DNA from 4 places in the Bacillus sp. AC266 genome. Region 2 is predicted to be linked to each of the others. Evidence: predicted binding sites of a transcription regulator. Region 2 holds the regulator's gene; each other region holds the start of a gene.
The links. Region 2 encodes LexA, which represses DNA repair genes until DNA is damaged. Its sites were predicted from a motif close to CGAACATATGTTCG; they were not measured.
Positions count from the first base shown of each region.

Region 1: a site for LexA is predicted at 1,219-1,232, ahead of AC0IXC_RS05625 (YolD-like family protein). Genes of this name have one in related genera too.
Region 3: a site for LexA is predicted at 1,395-1,408, ahead of AC0IXC_RS11070 (DNA polymerase IV). Genes of this name have one in related genera too.
Region 4: a site for LexA is predicted at 1,722-1,735, ahead of recA (recombinase RecA). Genes of this name have one in related genera too.

Region 1 covers NZ_CEEDEC010000001.1:1,105,978-1,109,179, reverse strand. The annotation lists gene AC0IXC_RS05630 (hypothetical protein) at 539-760, shown strand; gene AC0IXC_RS05625 (YolD-like family protein) at 1,468-1,803, shown strand; gene gerPF (spore germination protein GerPF) at 2,089-2,304, opposite strand; gene AC0IXC_RS05615 (hypothetical protein) at 2,517-2,855, shown strand; gene AC0IXC_RS05610 (SDR family oxidoreductase) at 3,181-3,202, shown strand, end outside.
Region 2 covers NZ_CEEDEC010000009.1:37,023-40,224, forward strand. The annotation lists gene AC0IXC_RS26120 (PadR family transcriptional regulator) at 1-91, shown strand, start outside; gene AC0IXC_RS26125 (DUF1700 domain-containing protein) at 84-626, shown strand; gene AC0IXC_RS26130 (DUF4097 family beta strand repeat-containing protein) at 627-1,430, shown strand; gene lexA (transcriptional repressor LexA) at 1,534-2,148, opposite strand; gene AC0IXC_RS26140 (YneB family resolvase-like protein) at 2,290-2,946, shown strand; gene AC0IXC_RS26145 (DUF896 domain-containing protein) at 2,992-3,202, shown strand, end outside.
Region 3 covers NZ_CEEDEC010000002.1:666,558-669,759, reverse strand. The annotation lists partial or broken gene AC0IXC_RS11075 (MgtC/SapB family protein) at 1-98, shown strand, start outside; gene AC0IXC_RS11070 (DNA polymerase IV) at 140-1,378, opposite strand; gene AC0IXC_RS11065 (hypothetical protein) at 1,521-1,727, shown strand; gene AC0IXC_RS11060 (tripeptidase T) at 1,779-2,897, opposite strand; gene AC0IXC_RS11055 (GNAT family N-acetyltransferase) at 3,025-3,202, opposite strand, start outside.
Region 4 covers NZ_CEEDEC010000002.1:1,026,223-1,029,424, reverse strand. The annotation lists gene rny (ribonuclease Y) at 1-136, opposite strand, end outside; gene recA (recombinase RecA) at 620-1,651, opposite strand; gene AC0IXC_RS12955 (competence/damage-inducible protein A) at 1,795-3,033, opposite strand; gene pgsA (CDP-diacylglycerol--glycerol-3-phosphate 3-phosphatidyltransferase) at 3,054-3,202, opposite strand, start outside.

The DNA.
Region 1 (3,202 bases), on a different contig from region 2:
ATTTCTGTTTTTTTGTTTTCAATAGAAAAGGGAACTCATATAGAGTTCCCTTTTCGCGTTAGTGTGTGAGTTATAAATAGATAGTAAGACAATACAATATTACATTTAAATATTAAGAATTACAATAGGAAAATTTGGATGTAGATAAAAGGAATAAGCAATTAAATTCGCAAAATGTTGAAATGATAATGTTTTAGTTAATTAATTTTGTTAAATATAAACTAAATATATTTTCGTGGAGAGTGAATTGAGGACATAATTTAAAGAATGGTACATATCATATTTATTGGAGTATAAATTAACTTTATAGGAAGTGACATGTTGAACATTTAGTACAAAAGTATGTTCTTAATGATGATAAGAATTATTTATCCCGCTATTTATGGGAGTCTTACTGCTCGTAAAAGCCCGATTGGTGAAGGCTAATAATCAGTGGGTGATGGACAAAACCCTCACTGATTATTAGCCTTCACCTTATTAAAATAGGATGAATATTTTTATATTTACTAGATTATTAAATTAATTTGGGGGAGAATATATGAAAGTTATTTTTAAGAGAGAAGGCGGAGGGAAAATTTTTGAATCATCTAATGAAAATATAAGCGTTCTATTAGCTGTATTAAAAGAAACAAAAGGGATAAAGATTGGGATGGTTGAGTATGAAGTATTAGAATATAAACTGGAATATTATCGGAATCCGAAAAAAACAGAAACAGAGAGAGAATTACATATTATAATGCAACCCAAGCATATTCAATAAAGAAAGTGAAAAATTGATGAGTGTGAATCTTACTGCCTACAAATAGCAGGATAAATGGTAGTAATTGTCGATATGTATGAAACTTATGAGGAATGAATTGTTTTACATCATAAGTTTCTAAAGCTTTGTGAGTTCGTTCATAATAAAAGTGTATGCTTTTGTTGAAGGATGGTTAATGAGATATAGCTGAAATTTGTATTCCAGAAAGAACGTTAGTTAGGATAGAAAAGTAAAATTAGAAATATAATTAGTTCAATAAAAGCGGCTTCACATTAGGTGGAGTCGCTTTTATTGTTGCTACACGTATTCTATGATGCGATAGGAAGTGCAAAGAAATTTGATTAATAAAAGGGAGTAATAAATGAGTATGAATAAACTTCATATATTAAAGTTGCATTTTATTTGAAAAATTTACATGTTGCACTTCCGTAAGAACGTTCGTTCGTGTATAATTAGAACGAATGTTCTTTCGAAGTGGAGATGTCTACAAATTCATAAATAGTTTTGAATTGGAAAGCTACGCTACGTATAAATAAGAGATGGATAAAGAATGAAGCGATAAGGCTTCTAACCGCAAGGGCTGCGGAGATAGCCTAATAAATTAGAGTTCGATAGAACTCTTTACTTAGGAATCCCCCACTTCTAAACGAAGTGAAAGTGGGGTAGTTCAAGCATGGATAGATATAGAAAATTGAGGAGTAAAGAAAATGAATTATGTAAAGATACAGGAAAAAGGAAGAGAGTGGGTTCCGTTTACAGTAATGTCGGAACAATTATTAAGTATGAAAAAAATTATTGGAGAGAAATTAAAAGTCCAAAGACCGCTAATAACAAATGAAGCGAAAGACAGCATTTCAGACAAATTATTAACTTCATTATTGTCTGAAGAAGAGATGTTAGTGACATATTTTGAAGAAGGATACATACTTACGAGTTATATGACAGTGGTTCATATAAATCCAATTCAACAAATTGTAAAATGTACAGATGCATTTTATAAAACATATATATTTTCTGCAATGGACATAATTGATGTAACCTAAAAGAAGCTGAATTTTGAAGTTTAGCTTCTTTAATTTATCTAGCTATTTACGGACAGGCAGATTCACACCTCAAAATTCGGCTGTGAGTCAGGCTACCTGTTAAAACCTAATTTTTTGAAGAGGTGAAGAACTAAATGAAAAAGCAGCTAGCTGCAAGCTAGCTGCTTAGTCCCAGGGAAAGGGAGAAAAAGATTGGCACTCAAAAAATCAATGATAGCTGTGTATCAGCCTGAGTATAGTATAGACAAATTTTAAAATGTTATACAAAAATGATTACAGATCTGGTTAGGCCGTACCAACTTGGTTTTGATCTGCTAGATCAGAATCAAATGTATTAGTCGCGCTAACCCCACTAAAAGTGTTCACTACGAAACCAACGTTAGATGCGCCAGAGCCGTTATAAGCTTTCGTATTCTCTTTTGGAGAAACATTGTAGAAATCACCTAAGTTGAAAGATCCGTTACTATTTTGTACAACTAAATTCCCAACAACTGAGGGCATAATTTTCACCTGCTTTATAAGTAATTGTTTGCATTACTATATGAAGGTATAGTCTAATTGGTTCATTTGACAAATATTCCGGAATAGAAAAATGTTTGAAGCTTTGTTTAATCAATCGAGCAAAAAGTATGTTAAAATTAATGAAGAGCTGAATTTTAAAAAGAATAAATTCGAATAATTAATATATATGGAATTAAAGGAGGCGAAATGTAATGGATAATGTTATAAAAACAGTGGATTTAACAGATGCAGAATCAAGTAAACTTATTGCTTATATTTATAGTAATGATGTCACATTGATCGAAAAAGCATTTTGTCCTAATGAAATAAAATTAAAGTTTAATGAAATAGCAATTTTATCGGCAATTAAAACCGCATATATTACGAAAGTATCTATAAGGAAAGAACTTGAAGCAATTTTTCACGATACAGGCGTTTTATTAGTAAAGCAAAATGTTGAAAGGAATAGTATTCAATCTATAACAATGCATTTTGAGCAATTTAAAAAGTTGCAAAATGAGATTGAGAATTTAAATAAAAGTATGTTATAAGACTAGGTGGAAATTTATTGATAGAGGTGGGCTCTGTTAAGTTGAAAAAGTGGATTGAAAAGTATTTGGATAAATCGAACCGTAAACATAAATATACTTTCATTAAGGTGTAACCTATATTTATCGATGTGAGAAATGTAGGGAATAGAAGATACAATTTAAAAATAATAACGATACAAACAAAAAGAGTAACTATGATGGTTACTCTTTTTGTTTGTAATATGTAATATCAAAAATACTTCTAAAGTATGAAATGAATTGATACTTAAGTGAGAAGTTGAATAAGAATAAAAAGAGTAATATTAATGGAAAGGAGGAGATGAAGTTGGAGCGAAACGACATTGGGA
Region 2 (3,202 bases):
GGAGATGCAACTTACGTTATTAGTAACAGAGTGGCGTGATTTTGCTAAAGGTGTTCAAGAAATTATTGAAGGGGTGGAATGGGATGAGTAAAGAGCAGTTTCTTAAAGAATTATCAAGTCATCTTAGAAAGTTACCAGAAGAAGAGAGACAAGATATTTTATTCGATTATGAAGAGCACTTTCAGTTTGGGGTAGAAGAAGGGAAAACTGAATCAGAAATAATAAAGGGTCTTGGCTCTCCGAAAGTAATTGCGAAAGACTTACTTGCGATGTATCGATTTGATGAAATGAAAAAAGATCCGTCGACTTCAAATGTGACAAGAGCTGTCATGGCAGCGGTTGGACTTAGTTTGTTTAATTTTATTATCGTGCTAGGCCCGTTAGTTGCAATTATAGCTTTTATATTTTCTTTTTGGGTCGGTGGTATTGCTAGTGTAGTGACACCATTTTTCGTTATTGTAAAAGTATTTATGGGCACTTTTATATGGTTGGATCTTTTCGTTAGTATAACGTTTGTCGGAGTAGGTTTGTTGTTATGTATTGTAGCTTATTATAGTACGAAGTGGTTTAAAAGATTATGTGTACGCTATGTAGTCTGGAACTTCAAAATGATAAAAGGGGAGTAGATGATGAAAAAGATATTATTAGTAGCTATCGCTTGTATCATTATTGGAGTAATAGGGATTTCACAAACATATGAAAAAGCAGTACAAACTGCAGAAAAAGGAGATAAAGAGGACGTAATTAAAAACGAAACGCTAAAAAATGTAGAAGTTAAGTTAGATGCTGGAGATATTGTTGTCCAAAAATCTCCTGATTCCTCTTTTTATGTAAAGCAAAAAGGAGACGTAAGTAAACAGGAGATTCGTATTGCTGAAGATGGTGATACATTAAAAATCATAGGGGAAATAGAAAAAGGTGTTTCATTTGATTTTTCATTTTACAATTTCGGATTTCAAACGCCTACATTGACTATATTAGTACCTGAACGTTCTTATCAAGAGATAAAAGTAAATTCATCCGCTGGACAAATAGAAATAAGTAATGTGAAAAGTGACCGCGTAAGTGTTGAAACACTCGCCGGAGAAGTGGATTTGAAACATGTAACAGCAAAGAGTGTGGAGGGGTCTACAAAAGCTGGTGAGGTGAATTTTAAAAAAGTAATAGGGAAAGTAACAGCAAAAACGGCTAGTGGGGATATAGATATTATTGATCATGATTCTAAATATGATTTAGAGGTAAGTTCAACTGCTGGAGATGTAGATATTACTTTATTGGAAAAACCACAAGATGCAGTTATAACTGGGCAAACTGCTGCTGGAGACGTGACAATTTTTAATGAAGACAATAAAAATATAACGATTGGTAATGGTAGTAAAAAGATTAGCGGTAAAACCGCTGCTGGAGATGTTACTATTGAAACGCGTTAATAATTAATGAAACGCATTCTTTTGAATGAACGGAAATCTATCAAAATATAAAAAGAAGATAATTACCTATATAAATAAGGGAATTATCTTCTTTTTATTATTTTTAATGTAAATCACGATATACGCCAATTACTTTTCCAATAACTGACACTTGTTTTAAAATAATAGGTTCTAGTGAAGAGTTTTCCGGTTGCAGACGGAAATGATCTTTTTCTTTATAGAAACGTTTAACAGTTGCTTCGTTATCTTCTGTTAAAGCAACTACAATTTCACCGTTGTATGCAGACTGTTGTTGGCGAACAACAACTAAATCACCATCAAAGATACCGGCTTCAATCATGCTATCTCCAGAAATGCGTAACATAAACACTTGATCTGCTCCAGCAACGATACTAGCTGGAAGTGGGAAGTGATCTTCTACACTTTCGACTGCTGTAATCGGTAAACCGGCAGTAACTTTTCCGATGATTGGAACTTGAATAACAGATTGTGTTTCCGTTCGGTTGTCACCTAAAATTTCAATTGCGCGTGGTTTTGTTGGATCGCGTCGAATATATCCCTTTTCTTCTAGTCGTGATAAATGTCCGTGCACTGTAGAACTAGAAGCAAGGCCGACTGCTTGACCGATTTCACGTACGGAAGGTGGATATCCTTTTTCTTGTACTTTTAGCTTAATAAAGTCGAGAATGTCTTGCTGGCGTTTCGTTAACTTTTCCATGTTTTCTAACACCTCGTTTTCTTTCATTTTTCTTATTATTAAGTATAACATGCGAAAAAACATTCTACAAACATAAGTTCGAACGAAAGGCAAATTTATGATACACTATAAGGAAAATATAGTGAGAAAGAAGGGTTCAAAATGAATGCAATTATTTATGCACGTGTGAGCACAACAAAAGAAGAACAGGAAACATCATTATTGCGTCAAAAAGATGAATTATTGCATTTAGCTGAGCGCTATCAAATGGATGTTACAAAGGTAATTGAGGAGCAGGCTAGCGGTTATACAATTGAACGTGATGGCATATTAGAAGTGCTAGATACAATTCGAGATGAACAAGTTGATGTACTACTTATACAAGATGAAACGCGTCTTGGTAGAGGAAATGCAAAGATTGCATTAATGCATTGTTTACATAAAGAGGGGATAAAAGTTTATACGCACACGCATAGTGGTGAATTACAGCTTTCAGATTCTGATTCGATGGTGCTAAATATAATTGGGATCGTTGAAGAGTATCAAAGAAAGATCCACAATTTAAAAATTAAACGTGGCATGCAAAGAGCAGTGGAGAAAGGATTTCGTCCAGAAAATAATTTGAAAAATCGTCATTTAAGCGTAGGACGTGAGAAAAAAGAAGTGCCAATTGAGGAAATTGTACGTTTGCGCCGGAATGAATTAACTTTTGAAGAAATTGCAGCAACACTTCGTGGTTTTGGTCATGATGTTTCAAAAGCAACTGTACATCGAAGGTATGTAGAATATACAAAGCAATTGCTTGATAAAGAGGACTAACTATTGTATGATAATAATCAGTTTTGAGTAGAAGGGGGATTCGAGATGCCAAGTCAAGAACTCATTGAACGCATTAACTTCTTAGCGAAAAAAGCAAAAGCTGAAGGCTTAACTGAAGAAGAACAACGTGAGCGCCAATCGCTTCGTGAACAATATTTAAAAGGATTTCGTCAAAATATGTTAAACGAATTAAAAGGAATTAAAGTCGTTAACGAAGAAGGCACGGACGTTACACCGGCGAAATTAAAAGCTTTAA
Region 3 (3,202 bases), on a different contig from region 2:
CAGCCGTCTTAATTGAGAAAATAGTAAGTAGAATGTTATTAGAATCTGGCGTTACTGCCGCAGGTTGGAAGACTTCATTAGATTTGGAAGCGAGTTAAATATGAAAGGTGGCATGATATTTACTGCTTCATGCCACCTTCTACATAAACTTATTTTCTAATTTTTGCTGAAACGACTTTTCTTGCTTACGCAATAATTGACTACCTCTCTGTAAAAGAGGTGTTCCATACTTTTCATTAATTTGATCAATAACAGCAAGTAACGGCTCTTCTTTCGCATCTTCTTCGAATGAAAACAAATCTAACTGTTTCACTGATTCTGTCTTCCATTCTAATTCAGTAGCTGTAACACCTAACAGACGAACAGAATCACCATCCCAGTGTTGCTTCCATAAACGTGATGCTGCTTGGAAAATAACTCGTTCTTCCCATATTGCATTTTTCAATTGTTTACTCCGTGTTATCGTGCGACGATCATGGTATTTAATCATAATTTGAATGTTATAACTAACGAGAGTTCGTTTTTGTAGCCTTTTGCTTACTGATTTCGATAATCTTTCTAACATATCAAGTAATTCTTTTTCTTCGTCCATATCCTTTGAGAAAGTCATCGAATTTCCAACGCTTTTATGTTGTCCCATTTGATTCGGATCAACTTCCCTGTCATCCATACCTTTTGCACGTTTTTGTAAATCAACACCGTGCTTTCCAATTTTAGCGCGAATGATATGCTCGTCTCCTTTTGCTAACTGTTCAATTGTATGTATATGAATGTCTTTTAGTTTTTCAGCTGTTTTCTCTCCGATTCCATGCATCTCTGCAACTGATCGTGGCCAAATAATTTCTGGGATATCACGTTTTCGAAGTACTGTAATTCCAAGAGGTTTTTTCATATCTGAAGCAGTCTTTGCTAGGAAAAGGTTTGGGGCAATCCCAATGCTACATGGAAGCTGTAACTCTGTTAGTAACGCTTGTTGAATCATCTTCGCTATTTCAAGAGGCGAACCGAGCGCATAGCAATCTGTAATATCTAAATACCCTTCATCTATAGAAAACGGTTGTATTTTTTCTGTAAAACGGGAAAGAATTTGAAACATTTGAAATGAAGCTTCTCGATATAATGTAAAATTAGGGTGCCTCACAACTAATTGCGGGCATAATCGCTTCGCTTCCCATAGAGGCATCGTCGTACGTATTCCATATTCTCTCGCCTCATAACTACATGTTATGATAATCCCTTTTCTCTCTTTTTCATTCCCCGCAATCGCTAATGGCTTTCCTTGTAATGATGGGTCATGAGCAATTTCAACTGATGCGAAAAAACAATTCATATCTACATGTAAAATAACACGTCCATTTTTCGGATACATTTCTCGCATACTACTCACCCCTTAAAGAACATTCGTTCCTTCATTATATCAAATTTCTTTACGCGTTATAATAATTATTGGGTTTTCTCTATCTATTTTTTGCTATACTGTACGTAACAAATGGATATTATTGTAAAGGAGGTGAATCGTTATGAAACAACATAATAAACTCAATTATGTATTTATTATTATTATAGTAATCCTTGCGATTAATTATTTGTTACTTCCCCTTTTTAACATTAACATTTACGCTTTAGGAATCTTCTCTCATTTCATACGTTTTACAACAACTTATGTACTTCCGTGGGTCTTCTTATATTGGCTTATCCGCCTTGTGAAAGCAATTGAATCAAAATAAAAAAAGACGTGTAAACCATAATTGGTTCACACGTCTTTTTGACTTTATTACTTACTTCGCTACTTCTTCGATAATAGCTACAACTAATTCTGCTGTTTTCGCTAATTCTTCAACAGGAATTTTTTCATTTGTTGTATGAATTTCTTCATAACCAACTGCTAAGTTAACTGTTGGGATACCATGTCCTGCGATTACGTTCGCATCACTTCCGCCACCACTTTGGTGAAGAGAAGGCGTACGACCAATGTTTTCAGCTGCACGTTTCGCGACTTCTACAACGTGATCGCCAGCAGCAAACTTAAATCCTGGATACATAACGTTTACTTCAACGTCTGCATGACCACCCATTTCTTTTGCAGTTGTTTCAAATGCTTCTTTCATTTTTGCAACTTGTGCTTCCATTTTCTCATTTATTAAAGAACGAGCTTCTGCAAAGATTTGAACATGATCGCAAACGATATTTGTTTGTGTACCACCTTCAAAACGTCCAATATTTGCAGTTGTTTCAGAATCGATACGACCAAGTGGCATCTTTGCGATTGCTTTTGCTGCGATAGTAATTGCAGATACACCTTTTTCTGGTGCTACGCCAGCATGAGCTGTTTTCCCGCGAATAATCGCATTCACTTTCGCTTGTGTTGGCGCTGCAACTACAATTTCACCAACTTTTCCATCACTATCTAATGCATAACCATATTTTGCTGTAATGCGCTCGCGATCTAACGCTTTTGCGCCAATAAGACCAGATTCTTCTCCAACTGTAATAATAAATTCAATTTTACCATGAGGAATGTTTTTCTCTTTTAAGACACGAATTGCTTCAAACATAGATGCTAATCCAGCTTTGTCATCGGCTCCTAAAATTGTAGTACCATCTGATACGATATATCCATCTTTAATAGAAGGCTTAATTCCATTACCAGGAACTACTGTATCCATATGAGAAGTGAAATAAATTGTATCAACACCGTCTTTTGTTGCTGGTAAAGTACAAATTAAGTTACCTGCACCATGACCAGTCACACCCATCGTGTCATCCTCAAATACTTCTACACCTAAAGCAGTAAATTTCTCTGTTAACACTTTGCAAATTTCTGCTTCAAATTTTGTTTCAGAATCTACTTGTACTAACTCCATAAATTCATTTACTAAACGTTCTTGATTAATCATAAGACTGCGCCTCCTGCACTACCATTATGTATGTAACAACATTAATTATAACAGAATTTCGCAAAAGTTTCGAAATACAAGACAAAAAACAGATGGTTAACACATCTAGATACCCATCTGCCTTCTATTACTCGTTTAACAATACCCAGCGCATATGATCTTCCCAGATGCCATTTACCATTAGCATTTTTCGAGATACACCTTCATATTGAAATCCTATCTTCGTCACTACTTGTATTGATGCTAAATTTCGTGGCATAATTGGTGCTTCTATACGATGTAAATGAAATTCTTCAAAGGTAACT
Region 4 (3,202 bases), on a different contig from region 2:
CTAGAATACGTTTTGCTTCATTAGCTGCACCATTAATCTTCGCTTCAGCAATAGACTTTCGAACAAAAAAGCCAACAACTGCACCGACTGTTGCAAGCAAAATGGAGATGAGTATCCAAACTGTACTACTACTCATGATTTCACCTCCCCTTGCTATGAATGAAAAAAGACTGTCGGCATGTACATTGAATTACAACGTACAGCAAAGACCGTCGTCCCGCTTTTTTAAGGGACTTTCTTCATTTCACAATTAAAATGTCATATTATTATTTCGGCAAGATTTAAGTCTTACTCCGAATATTACTTCTCTTCTTGAGAAGAGTATATCGTATATAAGAAAAAATATACATTCTCATTGTATCTATCGCAATTTTCATTGTCAAGCGTTGTCTACTTTTACTTTCTTTACCTTAAGCCCTGAATCTTATATGGATTTAAAAAACAGACAGCATATTATCCTGGAAAACCTTAGAAAATCCCAATTCATTCACTTAAAATATATGAATATTCCCCTTTACACATAGCCTTTTGGATAGAATAAATATTTTATCTCCAGCTATATATAACGCTTTCATAGTGGATTAAAAAATAAAAGACACGGGACCGTGTCTTTTATTTTTTAATCTTGACGAGTTGAATCTTCCGTGTCTTCAACACCAGAGTTTTCACCAATTCCGTGATGTTCACGAACAAAGAAGGCAATTTCTTCTCTTAAATCCGTATTCTCTTTTAAGAATTGCTTCGAATTTTCACGACCTTGTCCTAAGCGTTCTTCATTATAAGAGTACCAAGCACCGCTCTTTTGAACGATATCAAGTTCAGAAGCCATATCTAAGATTTCACCTTCTCTTGAAATACCTTCTCCGTACATAATATCAACTTCAGCAACACGGAATGGCGGTGCTACTTTATTTTTAACTACTTTTACTTTCGTTTTATTACCAACAATATCGTTACCTTGCTTTAACTGCTCAGCACGACGTACTTCAAGACGGACAGTTGAATAGAATTTCAACGCACGACCACCTGGAGTTGTTTCTGGGTTCCCGAACATAACCCCAACTTTTTCACGAATTTGGTTGATAAAGATTGCGATTGTTTTTGATTTGTTGATTGCACCTGAAAGTTTACGAAGTGCTTGTGACATTAAACGTGCTTGTAAACCAACGTGAGAGTCACCCATGTCCCCTTCGATCTCAGCTTTCGGTACAAGAGCTGCCACAGAGTCAATTACGATAATATCAACCGCTCCACTTCGTACAAGTGCTTCTGCGATTTCTAGTCCTTGCTCCCCTGTATCAGGCTGTGATAATAGTAATTCATCTATGTTAACACCTAATTTTTGTGCATATACAGGATCCATTGCATGCTCCGCATCAATGAACGCTGCTTGTCCACCTTGACGCTGTACTTCCGCGATTGCGTGTAATGAAACTGTTGTTTTACCTGAACTTTCAGGTCCATAAATTTCAATAACACGGCCACGTGGGTATCCGCCTACCCCTAGTGCCACATCAAGTGCTAAAGAACCACTTGAAATTGTAGAAATTCTACGCTCCGCTTGTTCTCCTAATTTCATAATTGAACCTTTACCGAATTGCTTCTCTATTTGTTTTAACGCCATATCTAATGCCGCTTGACGATCGCTCATTCAAAATTCCTCCTTAACTAAATTGCTAATCTTATTATACCTATTTTCAATTCAATTTGCCAACAAAAATCGAACATTTATTCGATTTTTTTATTTTACATCGAATAAAACTAGGTTTTCCAACAAAAAAAACTAGAAGAAATTTATATCTCTTCTAGCTTTTTAAATAAATGATAAAATCCATATTTTGTAGAGCGTTCTCTAATTTGTTGACGACTTCCACTTAAATTAAGCGAGAAGACTACAGCTGGTTCATCTTTAATTACCAATCCAATAAATACTGTTCCTGGTTCTTTATGCTCTAAAGCATCCGGTCCTGCCACCCCAGTGAAACTAATTCCGATATCTGCTTTTAACAGTTTCTTTACATTTTCAGCAAGATAGCGAGCACACTGTTTACTAACCGCGCCATCAGTACGTAACACTTCTTCAGGTACATGTAAAATTTGTTGCTTCACATCATTTTGATAACAAATGACACCGCCTTTAAATACAGACGAAACACCAGCATTTTCTGTTACTTGATTTCCAAAAAGACCACCTGTTAAACTTTCTGCACACGCTAAAGTTAACCCTTTTTCCTTCAATAGCCTTATTGCCTTGTAATGAAGGAAATCTTGGTCATATCCGTAGAAAAATTCTCCTACTCTTTCTAAAATCAAATCTTCCACATGCTGAATCAGTTTCTCCGCCTCATCAGCATCATGATGTTTGGCAGTTAAACGTAATGTCACTTCTCCATCATTTGCAAGTGGTGCAATGGTTGGGTTCGTTTGTCCATCAATTAAATCTTGAACTTTCACCTCTAATTGAGATTCCCCAATACCAAAAAAACGAAGAACACGAGAATAAATATTTTCCCCCGTTGTAAACTTACATAAAAAAGGCTCTACGTAACTTATATACATCGGCTTCATTTCTTTTGGTGGTCCTGGTAATAAAATATAAACTTTTCCATTCGTATTTAATCCCATACCAGGCGCCATACCGTGATCATTCGCAAATACAGTCGATCCATTTAAAACGAGCGCCTGCTTTTTATTATTCTCCGTAAATTCACGGCCTGTACGCTTAAAATAATCGCTTATCGATGTTAATGCCTTTTCATCATACACAAGCTCTTCATCTAAACTAGACGCTATTGTTTCTTTCGTTAAATCATCTTTTGTCGGTCCTAATCCACCTGTAAAAATGAGCATATCAGCTCGTTCTTCAGCCAATTCAATTGCCTTCTGTAATCGCTTGTTATTATCCCCAACAACAGTATGGTAGTACACGTTAATTCCGATTGAAGCTAACTTTTCAGATAAAAACTGGGCATTTGTATTTGCAATTTGTCCAAGTAATAATTCCGTTCCAACCGCAATAATTTCAGCATTCATCCCAATTCCCCCATAAACTTCTATTTTGAGTTTACAAAAGCATCTTTATTTTTCCAGAAATAATCCCATCCTGAAATAACGGTAAAGAATAATGCAATCCATATGAAAATATCTGCAACTGGAATATGAAGTAGATTTAACGGTACATCATGTAATAAGTATGCTGCAA